2 regions of the Bacillus sp. JJ1562 genome follow, and region 2 is predicted to be linked to the other one. Evidence: riboswitches for the same ligand, from Rfam matches in the RefSeq annotation. Region 2 holds a riboswitch; the other holds the start of a gene.

Region 1 (8,297 bases), on a different contig from region 2:
AGCTATGATGAACTTAATGGGCTTCGATGCAATGACCTTTGGTAACCATGAATTTGATTTAGGTTCATCTCAAGATGGCCATCAAGCTTTAGTTAACTTTATCAAAGATGCACAATTCCCATTTGTTAGTGCCAATGTTGACTTCTCGAAAGATGATAAATTCGCTGGAATATTCAATGATTCCATTGCAAAAGATTTTAATAATGGTCAAATTTACAATGGGATTATCAAAGAAGTAAACGGCGAGAAAGTTGGTATCTTCGGGTTAACAACTGAAGAAACGGCAGACATCTCTAGCCCAGGTTCGATTGCATTTGAAAACTATCTTGAGGAAGCAGAAAACGCTGTAAAAGCTTTGGAAGCACAAGGTGTGAATAAAATCATTGCCTTGACTCATATTGGTTATGACGATAATGCAGCGGTTGACAACGACTTAATTCTTGCTGAACAAGTAGAAGGTATTGATGTGATTGTTGGTGGACACAGCCATACAACATTGTCTGAACCTGTAGTTGTTGCAAAAGATGATACACCAACAGTAATCGTTCAAACAGGTAATGCCAATAGCAATCTTGGTGTTCTAAATGTTGAATTTGATGATAATGGTGTAGTGGTAGCGCATGATGGTGGCTTAGTTGCAATCGGCAGTCAGGTGGCTGATCCCGAAGCAGCAGAAATATTAGCACCATACAAAGCACAAGTTGATAAAGTAGCACAAGAAGAAATCGGAGTAACAACTTCTATTGCATTAGAGAACCCACGAACAAATGGTGATGATACAAAGCCAAGCGTACGTAAAAATGAAACAATTTTAGGCAACCTGATTACAGATGGTATGCTATTAAAAGCAAAAGAATTCACTAACAAAAATGTAGTAATGGCATTACAAAATGGTGGTGGTATCCGTTCAGCTATTAATACAGGCCCAATCACTGTTGGTGAAGTAATCTCAGTTCTTCCATTTGGTAATACGTTAGCTACCATGGAAGTAACAGGTGCAGAACTTAAAGAAGCATTTGAAATCTCCTTAAGCAGGTACCCTGGAGAAAATGGCGGCTTCTTACATGTAGCTGGTGGTAAAGTGAAATTTGATTCTACGAAACCAGCTGGTGATCGTGTTGTATCTGTATCCTACCTAGATGAAAATGGTAAATATGTAGAGGTTCAAGATGAAAAAATCTATACAGTTGCAACAAATGCATTCACAGCTAAAGGTGGAGATGGCTATGATGTATTTGCAAAGGCTTATGAAGAAGGTCGTGTAACAGATCTTGGACTTTCTGATTGGGAAAACTTCCGTGAGCACTTAGTAAGTGTTGGAAGTAATGGTATCCCAACTAAAATTGAAGGTAGAGTTGTTGATGTTTATACAACACCAGGTGAAGAACCAGAAGAACCACAAATCGTCGTTGTTACTCCAGAGGTAGAGAGAGGAAACAAATATGTAGTAACTTCAAATGATTTGGGTGATTTAACAGATGGAGCTACTGTTAGAGTTGAAGTTCCTGAAAAGAATAATACAATTTTTGTATCATTGAGTTCTGAAGCAGTTACGAAGCTTAAAGAAGCAAATGCAACATTAGTAGTTTCAAATAATGTAGGTGAGTTTCAAGCTCCTGCATCTAGCTTGCCTGATGGTGAAATTGAAATTAAAGTGCAAAAGGACAATCGTAAGGGTGCTTTAGATGCTTATAATTTTACAATCAAATCAGAAGGTAAAGGATTCCATAAGTTTAACTAAAGCTAACAATGACCTTGTGTCAAACAGCAATAAATAATGATAAAGGCCGTAGAACTTGTTTCTATGGCTTTTATTATGGAGAAATACATGTGTTAAAAAAGGAAAAAGATATGCGATGTTGAATTACTTAATGAGTTGATAATTAAGGAGTAATTCATATGATTACGTATAAACTACTAAAAGGAAAAAAGGTTGAACTTGTAAGATTCAAAGATGAGGATGTTTCTACAATTGTAAGTTGGTATGAAGATCAAGAGTTTCTTAGAAATTTAGATACTTTGCCATCCTTCCCAAAACATCCGTCAGACTTCAAGGAATGGATCGAACAGAAAAATGAAAAAGCATTCGTGTTTGGTATTAAAGAGCTGTCCACTGAAAAATTAGTTGGCTTTGTGGATATTGACAGTATTATTTGGCCACATCGAAATGCATGGCTTGCGATCGCAATCGGTGGTGATGGTAATCGGAATCGGGGCCTCGGAAATGAGGCCATGCAGCTTGCGCTAGATTTTGCCTTTCAGGAGTTAAATTTGTACAGAATCCAATTAACCGTTTTTCAATACAATGAAAGAGCTATCGCCTTATATGAGAAGCTAGGTTTTGTCAGGGAGGGGACTTCTAGGGAATTCCTTGAACGAGACGGTAAACGATTTGATATGTACTTCTATGGTCTGCTAAAACATGAGTGGGAAGAATAATATCAATCCCCCCAGAAGGTTGGGGGGATTTTCATAGTTACTGTTTTTCAAAGTTTAAATCCCAAATAATCCCGAATTGATCCTTCACTTTTGCATATTTAGCACCCCAGAAAGTATCCTGCAATTCCATGAATACTGTTCCTGTTTGCTTTAAATCATTAAACGTTTTAGTAATTTCCTCCTCGCTTTCAAATTCGATTACGAGGGAGATATTGTTTCCGAAATTCACTGTTTGGTCGGGAGAGTCGTCAGACACCATTAGTAAGAAGTCGTTCTTTTTAAATTTACCATGGATAAGTCTGTCATTCGCCCACTCCTGAGTCTCATAACCCGCCTTGGCATATGTTTGAACATCCAAAATTTCACCATCAAATAATTCCTTGTAGTATTCCAAAGCTTCCTTTGCATTTCCATTAAACATTAAATACGGTGTTGCTTGCCCTTTCATTCGCATAACACTCCTTTGTAAAATTATTATCCAAAGCCATACACTATGATTTCTGATTCCTAAGGAAATCATACACTTTTGTATATTTTTTCCTCAAGTCCCATTATAATTAAATAAAACGAAAAACACAAGAACAAATGTTCTGAAAAAGGGGTGGAATTATGATGATCAGAAAGCTTATACCAGAGGATGCCGAGGGCTATTGGAAGCTCCGATTAAAAGCATTAACAACGGATCCGGAAAGCTTTTTAGTTACGTATGAAGAAGCAATAATGAAAGAAAATCCAATTGAAGATTACAAGAAAAGCTTTCAATCTCAAGAGTTACTTACGCTTGGTGCATTCGAAGAAGAAAATTTAGTTGGAATGGTAACATTAATCAGAGAAACACGTCAAAAGATAAGGCATAAAGCTAATATCGTAGCGATGTATGTTGATAATCAAAAAAGAGGAAGGGGAATTGCCAATGATTTGCTAAATGAAGCAATCAAAGTGGCTAAAAATATGCCTGACATCGAACAACTTTATTTAACGGTAGATGCAGAAAATACACCAGCAAAGGAACTATATAAAAAACTAGGATTTCAAAAATTTTCTGTTGAAGTAAAGGCTATCAAATTTAACGGACAGTATCGTGACGAAGAGCATATGGTATTATTTCTTGAGAAATAATTGTCAAAATTTGTCTTGCTAAAAGTGGAGTAGTCACTTATTATTAAATGTAATAGCATATATTGATGTGATTTTGTGTTATATAACTACATATTGTGTTTTACCTTAAGAAAAAGATGCCATTGGGCTTAATAGGGAATCTGGTGAAAATCCAGAACTGCCCCCGCAACTGTAAATGCTGACGAAATGAACAGGCCACTGTATAAGTTAACTTCAAGTAGGTACTTATATGGGAAGGGTTCAAAGTAGAGTGATGCATAAGTCAGGAGACCTGTCTTTTCTTATGATGTTTCACCTTCTTCGGGGATTGGGAAGATGAAACGGTGGCGACAGGTAGGGCTCTTTATTTTTGCTCTCTTGATGTTATCGTTTCATCCGCTCAATTTCATTGGGCGGATTTTTTAATTTTATTCAGTGGGCGTTTTAACCCCCACTAAATAAAATTAAAGCCTCCGGCGGATGCCACGATTTTTCAAAGGGAATTTTTCGGGCAAGCTCGAAAAAAAATCGGGCGCAAATACGCCAAGGCGCATTTGATTGAGTAGCGAAAAAATTGTAAGGGAGAGAAATAAATTGAATATCACAACACATGAGGAAATGAATTCAGTTCTACGCTCGCTTGATTATGCAGAAAGTACCTATCAGCTCGACACAACCGAAATAAGAAACAAACTACAAGGAATAAATTTATCTGAATTTGAAGCGAACCAACATGCTCTAATTTATTCCTTAAACAAAATTGCCATGGATCAGCCAAACTGGACATACTTAGCGGCTCATCTCTATTTAAATGAACTTTATGAAAAAGCTGCTACAAATCGAAGCTATGATAGCAAGTTAAAATACGGTAGTTTTTATGATTTACTCCAAGAACTAACAACAAAAGGAATTTACTCTACTGAACTACTAGACTCCTATACAAAGGACGAAATTGCTGAGCTCGGAAAGCTTATTGACCCTGCTAAAGATCATCTATTTACATATATAGGTTTATTTTTACTAGCCGACCGTTATCTTGCCAGAGACTATGAACGTAATATTTATGAACTTCCTCAGGAGCGTTTCATGATGATAGCCATGACTTTAATGCAACATGAAAAAAGAGGTGTAAGGCTCGAGTACGTCAAAGAAGCCTACTGGGCATTGAGTAATTTGTATATGACCGTTGCAACTCCAACACTATCAAATGCGGGCAAAAGCTTTGGCCAGTTGTCCTCTTGTTTTATTGATACAGTTGAAGACTCACTTGATGGTATTTATTTAAATAACTGGGATATTGCTAGATTATCAAAAGATGGAGGAGGCATAGGGGTCTATTATGGTAAGGTTCGCGCATTAGGCTCCGACATTAAAAAATTTAAAGGGAATTCTTCCGGTGTAGTTCCATGGATTCGTCTAATCAATGATACAGCAGTTAGTGTTGACCAATTAGGCCAACGCCAAGGAGCAATTGCGATCTATCTCGATCTATTCCATAAAGATATGATGAATGGTTTTCTAGATTTAAAAACGAATAACGGAGACGAACGTCGGAAGGCCCATGATATTTTTACAGGGGTATCAGTTCCAGATCTATTTATGAAAAAGCTACAAGAGGTAGATGAGAATGGAAGAAGCAATGGGGAGTGGCACACCTTTTGTCCACATGAAGTAAAGCAAATCATGGTATGGAAGGATGAGAACGGGAATCCGTTAGGTCTTGAAGATTTTTATGACGAAGAAGATGAAAAATACTTCACTCAAAAATATTTGGAAGCCGTCAATCATCCACTTTTACCACGTAAATCCTATCGAGCAATGGATGTCATGGCGCGAATCATGATTGCACAGTTAGAAACTGGGACACCGTATATGTTCTATCGTGATGAAGTAAACCGTCAAAATCCAAACAAGCATCTTCTAGGAAAAGGACGAACTTCGATATTTTGTAGTAATTTATGCACGGAAATTGCTCAAAATATGTCAGCAACAGGGATTACGAAGGAATATATCGATGATGAAGGAAATATTGTGATCATTCGAAAGCCTGGTGATTTTGTGGTTTGTAATCTTTCATCTATTAATCTACCAAGGGCGGTCCATAAGGATGTACTTGAACGATTAATTCGCATCCAGGTTAGAATGCTAGATAATGTCGTAGATTTAAATACTATTTCGGTCAAACAAGCAGATATCACAAATAAAAAGTTCCGTGCGGTGGGCTTAGGTACTTTTGGCTGGCATCATCTTTTAGCGTTAAAGGGAATTTACTGGGAATCGGATGAGGCTGTTCAATATGCAGATAAGCTCTACGAGGACATTGCTTATTATGCGATTCAATCCTCAATGGAGCTTGCTAACGAAAAAGGAGCTTATCCGAAATTTAAAGGATCTGAGTGGGATACGGGAACTTATTTTTCTCGAAGAAGGTATGCTTCTGAGCGATGGAATAAGCTTAAAGCAAAGGTTTCTCAGAACGGATTAAGGAATGGCTGGCTCATGGCAATTGCTCCGAATTCATCGACAGCTAAAATTGGTGGCTCTACCGACGGGATTGATCCAATTTACGCAGCTGAGTATGCGGAGGAGAAAAAGAATTTTAAGTTTAAAGTAACTGCTCCTGATATCGATCATAAGACTTATGAGTATTACCGAAAAGCACGTCATGAAGTTGATCAAATCTGGAGTATAAGACAAAATGCTGCACGCCAGCGTCATATTGATCAGGGCATTAGCTTTAATCTGTATGTCAGACATGATATTAAAGCAAAGGATCTCTTGCAGCTCCATCTAGAAGCTTGGAAGCAAGGGTTAAAAACGACTTATTATGTCAGAAGTACCTCACAAGCAGAAATTGAAGAATGTGAACTATGCCACAGTTAAGGGGGAAACGAACTAATGACTATAAATCAATCACTAACAAAGATAAAATTATTTAATCCGGAGTTTCCGAATAAATCAACAGGAATTATTAACGGGGAAACCTCGGGACTATTGAATTGGAATGATATTGCATATCCACAAATGTATACACTTTATCAAACATTGCTTTCGAATTTTTGGAAGGCACAAGAAATTAATATGCAGGATGATATCAAGCAATGGGACCAACTAAGCCCTACTGAAAAAGATGTGTTTTTACGAATAAACACTCAGCTCGCATCTTTAGATAGCTTGCAGACACCTACAATGAACCAGGTAATGGATTATGTAACGGACTCTAGTTTTAAAGCCATTTTCGCGGTTATATCACAGCAGGAAGCAGTACATAATGAGTCGTATTCTTATATTTTAAGCTCACTTGTGCCATTCCACGAACAAAAGGAACGATTTAATCAGGCGAAGGACGACCCGATTGTTCGAAAAAGAAATCAGGTAATCCTTGAGGCTTATGAGGGGTTTAGGGAACTTCCTACACCAGAAAACTTGTTTAAGCTGGCGATCAATTCGATTAATCTAGAAGGAATCTATTTTTATGCAGGTTTCGCCTTTTTCTATAATCTTGCGAGACAACAAAAAATGCTGAAGACAAGTACAATGATTAGTTATATTCAAAGGGATGAGATGCAGCATGCTTATTTCATTGCTCAATTTGTACGAATCCTTTTATCAGAAAATCCGGAACTAAATACAGATGAAAACAAGGATTATGTCTTTAAGTCGATTGGACAAGCAGTGGAGCTTGAAAAAGAGTGGGCACGTTATATTTTAAAAGATATTGATGGAATTGATTTACGTGAATTTGAAGAATATGTAGAATATCTTGCTAACAAAAGGCTTCGGCAGCTTGGGTTTCAAAATTTATATGAAGAGAAAGATAACCCAATGCCGTGGATTCAGGTGTTTAGTGATGAAATGATGAATGACACTAAATCTGATTTCTTTGAACAAAAGTCACGAACCTATACTAAAGTATCCGGGTCCAATGGGTTTGATGAGCTATAACTATGAAGGTTGCAATTGTGTATACATCGATCACAGGGAATACAGAGGAAGCAGTGAAAATCGTCCACGATTATTTGAGTAAGTGTACAAGCGAGTGCTATGTCTATCAGGTCGAATATTTTCCTTTTTATAAAATGGAATCATTTGATGCGATTATCATAGGAACCTATACATGGGGAAATGGGAATATTCCTCATGAAATGATTCAGCTTTATCGTGCCTTTGAGAACAGTTCTACAAAGGATATTGTAACAGGCGTATTGGGCACTGGTGACCAATGCTATCCCCATTTTTGTGGGGCAGTTGATGAATTTCGCGATATGCTTTTTGTGCATTCAAACTTAGCAGCAACCTTAAAAGTTGAATTGATGCCACAACGTATAGATGAACATCGGTTTGAACGCTTTGTTGAGGTTGTAATGGAACGAGTAAATAGTCTACAGGGTATCACTGTCTAGTGTTACCCTGTTTCTTTATATTTTTAATCTTAAACTTAAAGCGATATTAAAAGTAAATAGTCCAAGAAGGCTTACTAATAAAATCGAAAAGTCTAATGCAGATGCAAGAAGTGCTCCTAGACTTCCTCCGGTCATCAAAGTAAATGAATATAGCGAAATAGCGGAGCCTCTTGCATGTTCACCAAGCTTACCGATGATAGAAATAAGGGAGGGGTAGAGGAGGGAAATAGCGGCAACCAAAGGAATGGACACAATGGCGACCATTACAGGTGTTCTAATAAAAAGTAGATTGATCAGACTAAAAGCTACAAGGCAGAGGCCAAGTAATAAAGTTCTACGATCACCAAAATGCCTTAC
Region 2 (8,297 bases):
ATTCTTTCTATAAGTTTTGTTGCAGGAATCTTGTATCTATTGAAAACTGTCGATCAGACTGTAAAAAGTAAACAAACATTTTGGCTGGAATTCATTATGTATGTACTTGTTGTTGTTGTTGGCTTCGTATCAATAACGACTGCATTCGGGGCAATGAAATATGAATCAGTCTTTTCTTGGGTTGATAAAGAAGGCGCGAATGTCGAAATGATGTACAAATTACCGGCATTAGTCGTACCTAATGAAGGTGAATTATTAACAGACGGTAAGTTCTCAAGTGGTATTGAATTACCAGCATTATTAAGTGCTAGAAAAGTAAATACCGTTCTTTGGTCCATTATTTCAGGTTCTATTCTATATGGATTAATTCGTTTGATTTTACGTAAACGTATTGGTGCTGCATTACAGCCATTAACTAGAAGATTAAATTTAGATTTAGTTGATGAAATTGGATATCGTTCGGTTGCAATTGGATTTCCAATTTTCACTCTAGGAGCGTTAATTTTTGCGATGATTTGGGCACAAATTGCCTGGACACGTTTCTGGGGTTGGGATCCAAAAGAAGTGTGGGCCCTTATCACATGGCTCTTCTATGCAGCCTTCTTACACTTAAGACTTTCAAAAGGCTGGCATGGTCAAAAATCTGCGTGGCTTGCGGTCATCGGATTCTTCATTATTATGTTCAATACGATTTTCGTAAATCTAGTTATTGCTGGTCTACACTCATACGCATAAGGAATTAGCCTTCATCATTTGATGAAGGCTTTTAACTGTATAAAGTCCCACGATTGTGTCGGATTTTCGACTTTTCCATTACTTAAAAAAACAAGTGTGATATATGTTATAGCAAATTATGAAAATTTTATGTACGATAGAGATGTATAGAAATATTCTTTCTGAAAGAAAATGGAGGAATAAGTATGGAAAACGAAGCAAAAGTTTTAATTGTCGATGATGAAGAAAGAATTCGTCGTTTACTTAAAATGTATTTAGAGAGAGAAAATTATGTGGTAGAAGAAGCAGAAAATGGAGATGATGCCTTAGAAAAGGCATTAAAAAACGAATATGATCTTATTCTATTAGATCTTATGATGCCAGGTAAAGACGGCATTGAGGTATGTCGAGAGTTGCGAGAAAAGAAATCAACTCCGATCATTATGTTAACTGCCAAAGGTGAAGAAGTTAACCGTGTTCAAGGCTTTGAAGTTGGAACGGATGACTATATTGTAAAGCCATTTAGTCCAAGGGAAGTTGTTCTACGTGTAAAGGCCTTATTAAGAAGAGCTTCACTTACTACCTACCTTCAAACCGAAACAACAGCTAAAGATGTTATCGTATTCCCACATCTAACAATTGATAATGATGCGCACCGTGTCACTGCAGACGGAAAAGAAGTGGGCTTAACACCTAAGGAGTATGAACTGTTATGCTTCCTAGCAAAATCCCCTGACAAGGTATTTGACCGTGAGCAGTTATTAAAAGAGGTATGGCACTACGAATTCTTTGGTGACTTACGTACAGTTGACACACATGTTAAACGCTTGCGTGAAAAGTTAAATAAAGTGTCCCAGGATGCAGCCAAAATGATTGTCACTGTTTGGGGTGTTGGTTATAAATTTGAGGTCGGCCAAGAATGAAATTTTGGCGAAGTGTTGTAGGAAAACTATGGGCAACCATTCTTTTACTGTTTTCCTTTGTATTATTTGTTTTAACCATTTTATTCATGGAGTATTTTGAGAATTATCATATTCAAGAAGCAGAAAGAAATTTAACCCAACTAGCTGCAAATATTGCGGTCATAATGGAGCAGCACGAGAATAAAGATGTTGCAAGGAACATTGCTTGGGAGCTTGTAAATGACGAAACAAAGGTTATTATTGTGGCAGATGAAAGCACATATTGGGTATCACCTGATCGGAAATCACTTGCAAATATCCCTGTTACCCTATTAACAGAGGATCCAGACCTTAAGCTTGTTATCTCAAATGACCAAAACAAAAGTAAAAGGATTCTACTTCCTGAAAACTATGATGTGAATAAACAGAGCCAAGAGCTATTTGTAGTAGGGGCACCACTTCATATTGAAAATGACCAAAAAGGTGCTGTGTTTCTATATCAATCACTAGACGTTGTACAGCAGACAACCCAGCATACAACCCAATTCATCATATTAGCAGCTGGAATTGGGATTGTACTTACAACTGTTTTTGCCTTTTTCTTATTGACGCGAATTACGGCTCCTTTACGTAAAATGAGGGAAGCGGCTACAGAAGTTGCCAGAGGAAAATTTGATACGAAGGTTCCTATTCTTACTCACGATGAAATTGGTGCTTTAGGATTGGCACTTAACCAAATGGGAAGGCAGTTAAAATATAATATGAATGCTCTTAATCAAGAGAAGGAGCAGCTTGCGAGTATTTTAAATAGTATGGCAGATGGTGTTATAACGTTAAATCGTGATGGAACGATTTTGGTTACAAACCCACCTGCTGAACGCTTTCTTCAAGCTTGGTACTATCAGCAGGGCATGTATCAGGAAGTTGGTGAAGAGCTTCCACCAGAAGTAAAGGATTTATTTCAACGTGCCGTTTCCTTTGAAAAAGAGCAATTTATTGAAATTAGCCTTCAAGGAAGAACATGGGTTATTTTAATGAGTCCACTCTATAATCAGACATATATAAGAGGTGCAGTTGCCGTACTTCGTGATATGACGGAAGAGAGACGGTTGGACAAGCTACGTGAGGACTTCATTGCAAATGTTTCACACGAATTAAGAACACCGATTGCTATGCTACAGGGCTATAGTGAAGCGATTATGGATGATATTGCAAGCTCTGAAGAAGAGAGAAAAGAAATCACAAAGGTAATCTACGATGAGTCACTTCGAATGGGACGACTTGTCAACGAATTGTTAGACATAGCTAGAATGCAATCAGGTCATATTACATTGAATAAAGAAAATGTTGATTTTGATTCATTTATCAATCGTGTGATTCGAAAATTCCAAGGGTTAGCTAAGGAAAATTTAATTACCTTAACTGCGACAAAAGAAGAAGATATCGGTCAAATTTACATGGATACTGACCGTATTGAGCAGGTATTTACAAACTTGATTGACAACGCCATGAGACATACCGATGAAAATGGTAGAGTTGAGGTTCAAGTAACAGGGCAAGAAACATCTATTAAGGTCGATATTAGGGATACAGGATCTGGAATTCCTGAAGAAGATCTACCGTTTGTATTTGAACGCTTCTATAAGGCAGACAAAGCTAGAACGAGAGGGAAATCTGGTACTGGATTAGGACTTGCTATTGTAAAAAACATTATTGGTGCTCACAATGGAAATATTTCCGTCCACAGTAAGCTTGGTGAAGGAACGACATTTACATTCATAATCCCTCGAAAAAGTGAGTAATTTGAAAGAACGTGGCGAAGATTCTTGTTCCATAAGAAACATTTCTCTTGTAAATGAAAAATTCTTCTTGTAATATAAAGAATGTTAATAAAAATTTAATAACAAAAATCAGAATAATAGGTGTCAGAGGATGATGTTCTCATACTTTAAATGAAAGATCAAAAAGGAGGATGAAGAGGACCGAGAATTTCAAGGCGGCGCAGCTTTGAGTACCGGAGCGAGGCAACTGCTTGAGTTAACACCCTTGCAGCCTTGCGCTGAGGAATTGACTTCCAGAATAAACTAGTAGACGCAAGCGCATAACTAGTTATTCACCATGTACTTGGAGCAGTGTTCGAAGAAATTCGATGCGTCATATTCACCGCACTTTTTGAACATCCTTAAAGACTTAATAGGGAATCTGGTGTAAATCCAGAACTGCCCCCGCAACTGTAAAAGTGGACGAAATGAGTAGAACCACTGTATGAATGGATGGCAAACGTTGTTCATCATATGGGAAGGACTCAAAGTAGAATGAAGCTTTAGTCAGTAGACCTGCCTAATTCGTTCGTTTTTTAATAATTCTTCGGGGTGTAGGAATTAACAATAAAGCTATATGCTTTTTTGTTGTTTTTCCAAATTATCAACAAAGCTCACCCGATACGGTGGGCTTTTTATTTTGGTATCAAGTGATTAAAGCACTTTTACATACACAAACTATCTAACACAAAGGGGAACTAGATCATGAAAAAATTATTATTTGCATTACTATCATTGGGATTATTATTTGGATGCAGCAATGACCAACCTACAAATGATACATCAAACAATAACTCGTCAGAAAAGATCAATAAAGAAGAAAAAGCTGAAATTGTCACTGTTGTGATTTCTAAAAACAACGGAGAAGAAATCATTGAAGAAAAAGAAATCGAGATTGAAGCAGGAAAAGAAGTTACCGTTATGGACGTTATGCAGGAAAACTTTGAAATCGAAACACAATTTGATGGTGCATTTGTTGCCAGCATTAACGGAGTTGCGGGCAGTGAAGAAGAAAAAACATCTTGGTTTTATTCTGTAAATGGTGAAGAAGCAATGGTAGGAGCGAATGAATTTAAATTAGAGCCAGAAGATAAGATCGAATTTGACCTCCATAAGTGGGAATAATGAATTTATCAGTAAAAAACCTAACGCTTTTATCGATGCTAATCGCTTTGTCGGTTGTAGGTCGAATTATATTTACATTCCTTCCGAATGTACAACCCACGACTGCGATTATCATTATAACAAGCTTGTTTTTAGGACCAATTTACGGTGTGGTCGTTGCCGTATTTAGTGCGATATTATCAAATCTTGTTATGGGTATGGGCTTATGGACAATTGGACAAATCATTGCATGGGGGATTATTGGTTTAATCAGTGGTTCATTAAGAAAGTATCGCGACCAAATTCCAGTCGTTGTACTAGCCATCTATGCTGTGTTTTGTGGTTTTCTATATGGCTTCGTGATCTCAATTCCACTTTATTTATTTTCTGGTAAGTTCCTCGCTTATTATATAGCTGGACTACCATTTGACATGAGTCATGCAATCGGAAATGGAGTGTTTTTTCTCATACTTTATCCAATTTTAAGACTACTTTTCTTAAAAAATGTAATAATCGCAAAGTAAGGAAGAATATTACCAAAATATTCTTCCTTTTTTTATGAAAACATACTATATTTGGAGTGTAACTTTTTTTAGGAAACACTCGACTAATGAAATGAACGGGAGGATTTACAAAATGGATTCCTTATTTGAGGAACTATATGAAAAGTATCATCACGATGTCTTTTCCTTCTTATTTTATATGGTGAAAAATCGTGAACTGGCTGAAGATCTCGTTCAGGAAGTTTATATAAGAGTTTTAAAATCATATGATAGATTCGAAGGAAAAAGTAGTGAAAAAACATGGCTTTTTTCAATTGCACGACATGTTGCAATTGATTCATTTCGAAAACAAAAAGGTTGGAAACAAAGAATCATGGATTCCTTTGATTGGAGTAGCAAAGAAATAAAAGATTTTGCTCCACTCCCAGAAGAAATAGCATTACAAAATGAGCAAGTCCAGATGATGTATCGCTGCTTGGACCGTTGTACAACCGATCAACGCATGGTACTAATATTACGTTATATCCAATCTCTTTCGATTGCTGAGACTGCAGTGGCTTTAGGATGGACAGAAAGTAAGGTAAAAACAACTCAGCATAGAGCCCTTAAGGTTTTAAAGACCTATATGGAAGAATTTGGTGTAAAGGAGGGTGTAGATGATGAAAAAATCAGAGTGGAGCGATGAACAACTAGAGCAGATGCTATCGCAAATGCCAGGAATAAAAGACAACCGCAAGCCACAAGAGATTTATCAAAATATAACCCTTAAAATGAATAAGCGAAAGAAAAAGGTTTGGATTGTTCCAACCATTGCATCTATGGCAGCAGCGCTTCTTTTATTTATTTTAGCTCCTTCTTTTATAAATAATATGAACAGTTCAAGCCTTGACTCTGCCGAAATGTCGCGAGAAAAAAACAGTAGTGCGATGGATAATGAGGCTTCAAATGATGAATCAGTCAGCATATTAAAAGAAGAAGAAGAGCCAAAACAAAATGATGAGGCAGGTATTTTTTCTGAAGAGGAGAAAACAAGCCAAAGCTATGCTGTAAGTAGTGTGGGGGAAAATGAAGTTCTCTTAACATATGGTGTTTATTTAGGAGGGGTTATGTTTCCTTCCATTGTATCGATCATAGTTGAATCTGATGGTGAGGATGTAGTTGAACAATGGCAAAAAAATCTTCCACAGGTAAATGAATTTATTCGGCAAAATTCGGGATGGGGAATTGATGAGATACCGATGTCCTATTTTGCGGATTTTTCAGAAACTGAAACGAAAGATCAAGCCAAAGTTGTAAGGGTGGACGTAAATAACACGATTCAAACAGGGTCCTTCGCAACTGCCCAATCTGATGGGTTTAGACATACTATCAATTCTTTTCGATATCTGTCCGAGGATTATCAGCATGTTGAACTTTTTCAAAATAATCAACAAGGCATTATGATCGGGCAGACAGGTGTAACTGAGAATTTTATTGATGTTGAAAAAGATACAAAAAAAGCTTATTTATATTTTATTAATGAAGAATCGGGTCAAAAACTTTTAGCCCTATCATATGAAGATTTTGAGACAGTTGAACAAGCGCTGGATGCTATGAAAATAGATACAAATCAAGGCGATTATTTACTACATCCAACTATAATATCTGAAATAAAAGAAATTAATGAAGATGGTACTAATTTAGAGGTTCATTTCAGCAATGATGCTGTTTTAGAGAATACGGATAATTATATCTTAATGTTAGATGCAATTATGCTAACTGCTAAGGAATTTAATTTTGATTCAGTTACATTTTACGGAAAAATCGATCAAATTGGAAATGTACAATTTGGAGAACAAACACAAGTCCCACTTGCACCAAATCCATTACCATTACACTAAAGAGACACTCCGTTGTCTCTTTTTTTGTTTGTCTAAAAAATATGCATGCATTTTTTTACATAATTTATGAAAAATTTTCAAATAATGAAAGGGTGTTATTCTTCATAGCACGGATTGTTCAATTTTTGAGGAGGATATAAATGCTTTTTATTGTTAGAAGGATTTCTATTTTTACCATAATGGCAATTTGTGTAGATTTATTTTTTTTCAATGTTCACAGTGGCCATGCACAGGAGTTACCAGCAAATGCAACTGAGGAGTGGGCATGGCCAGTCTTAGGTAGAATTACTGATACATTTGGAACTAGACAAGGAAATCATAAAGGTTTAGATATCGCAGCCCCACTTGGAGATCACATATATGCGGTTGAAGAAGGAATCGTTAAAGGTTCAGATTTTAAGGGCTCATATGGCCATGTCATTTTTATTGAGCATCCAAATGGTTTTGAAACGGTCTATGCACATCTTAGTAAACGTAGTGTTCAAGAAGGAGAAAAAGTAGAAAAAGGTCAGTTAATTGGGCATATTGGGAGTACAGGAAATTCGACAGGACCACATTTACATTTTGAAGTGCATAATGGGGAATGGAATTCTTCTCGAAACAATGCTGTTGACCCTCTTTACTTACTGACAGACGTACAAATTCTTGTTCCTGCCATTATGCAAAGAGAGGGGATTGAGGTTTCAAAAAAGCTTGAAACCTACACTGTGAAAGAGGGAGAATCTCTTTCTGTCATTGCAAATAAGGTAGGCTTATCTGTTGAAGAAATTAAAAAGTTAAATCAGTTATCAGGTGATTTAATTTTTCCAAATCAGGTCTTAATTGTCGAAAAAACCTAAATAATTTTAAGCTATTTCATTCCCATCAGAAGTTTGTTCATGTATAATGATAAAAACTTTTATGGGGGATTCATATGCGCACTGATTATCACAATCATTTAGAGCTTGGTACACTTGAATTAGACTATTTAATGAAGTTTATTGATGAAGCGAAAGCCAAGAATATCAATCATTTTGGGATATCCGAGCATGCTTATCATTTTTATCAGACTAAAGATATTCTTAGTAATCCTTGGGTTGATGCAAGGAGATATTATGACATGAAGGATTATGTGGATTTATTTAAGCTTGCATGGAAAAATAATATCGATGTAAAAATGTCGATTGAAATGGATTATACACCTGGAAAGCATGCTGAAATGGAAAAATTTATTTCATCCTATGATTTTGATTATGTAATTGGTTCGATTCACTGGGTAGGAGATTTTGGAATTGACTTAGCGGAGTTCCGTGAAGAATGGGATAAACGCGATTTACATGATACATATACGAAATATTATGATCAGGTAATTACATTAGCGCAATCAAACTTGTT

Evidence for each region. Region 2 has a riboswitch for cobalamin ahead of V7097_RS12035 (DUF4430 domain-containing protein). Riboswitches for the same ligand answer to the same signal wherever they lie in the genome.
Region 1: it holds a riboswitch for cobalamin, as region 2 does, so the genes downstream of both, V7097_RS05195 (ribonucleoside-diphosphate reductase subunit alpha) here and V7097_RS12035 (DUF4430 domain-containing protein) in region 2, are expected to answer to the same signal.

The regions. Positions count from the first base shown of each region.
Region 1 covers NZ_JBALOQ010000007.1:73,101-81,397, reverse strand. The annotation lists gene V7097_RS05215 (5'-nucleotidase C-terminal domain-containing protein) at 1-1,741, shown strand, start outside; gene V7097_RS05210 (GNAT family N-acetyltransferase) at 1,900-2,439, shown strand; gene V7097_RS05205 (VOC family protein) at 2,477-2,887, opposite strand; gene V7097_RS05200 (GNAT family N-acetyltransferase) at 3,052-3,558, shown strand; cobalamin riboswitch at 3,656-3,851, shown strand; gene V7097_RS05195 (ribonucleoside-diphosphate reductase subunit alpha) at 4,132-6,420, shown strand; gene V7097_RS05190 (ribonucleotide-diphosphate reductase subunit beta) at 6,436-7,482, shown strand; gene V7097_RS05185 (flavodoxin domain-containing protein) at 7,485-7,940, shown strand; gene V7097_RS05180 (MFS transporter) at 7,956-8,297, opposite strand, start outside.
Region 2 covers NZ_JBALOQ010000018.1:19,192-27,488, reverse strand. The annotation lists gene ccsB (c-type cytochrome biogenesis protein CcsB) at 1-735, shown strand, start outside; gene V7097_RS12045 (response regulator transcription factor) at 921-1,637, shown strand; gene V7097_RS12040 (ATP-binding protein) at 1,634-3,418, shown strand; cobalamin riboswitch at 3,774-3,974, shown strand; gene V7097_RS12035 (DUF4430 domain-containing protein) at 4,142-4,561, shown strand; gene V7097_RS12030 (ECF transporter S component) at 4,561-5,064, shown strand; gene sigX (RNA polymerase sigma factor SigX) at 5,177-5,728, shown strand; gene V7097_RS12020 (hypothetical protein) at 5,700-6,923, shown strand; gene V7097_RS12015 (peptidoglycan DD-metalloendopeptidase family protein) at 7,064-7,762, shown strand; gene V7097_RS12010 (histidinol-phosphatase) at 7,837-8,297, shown strand, end outside.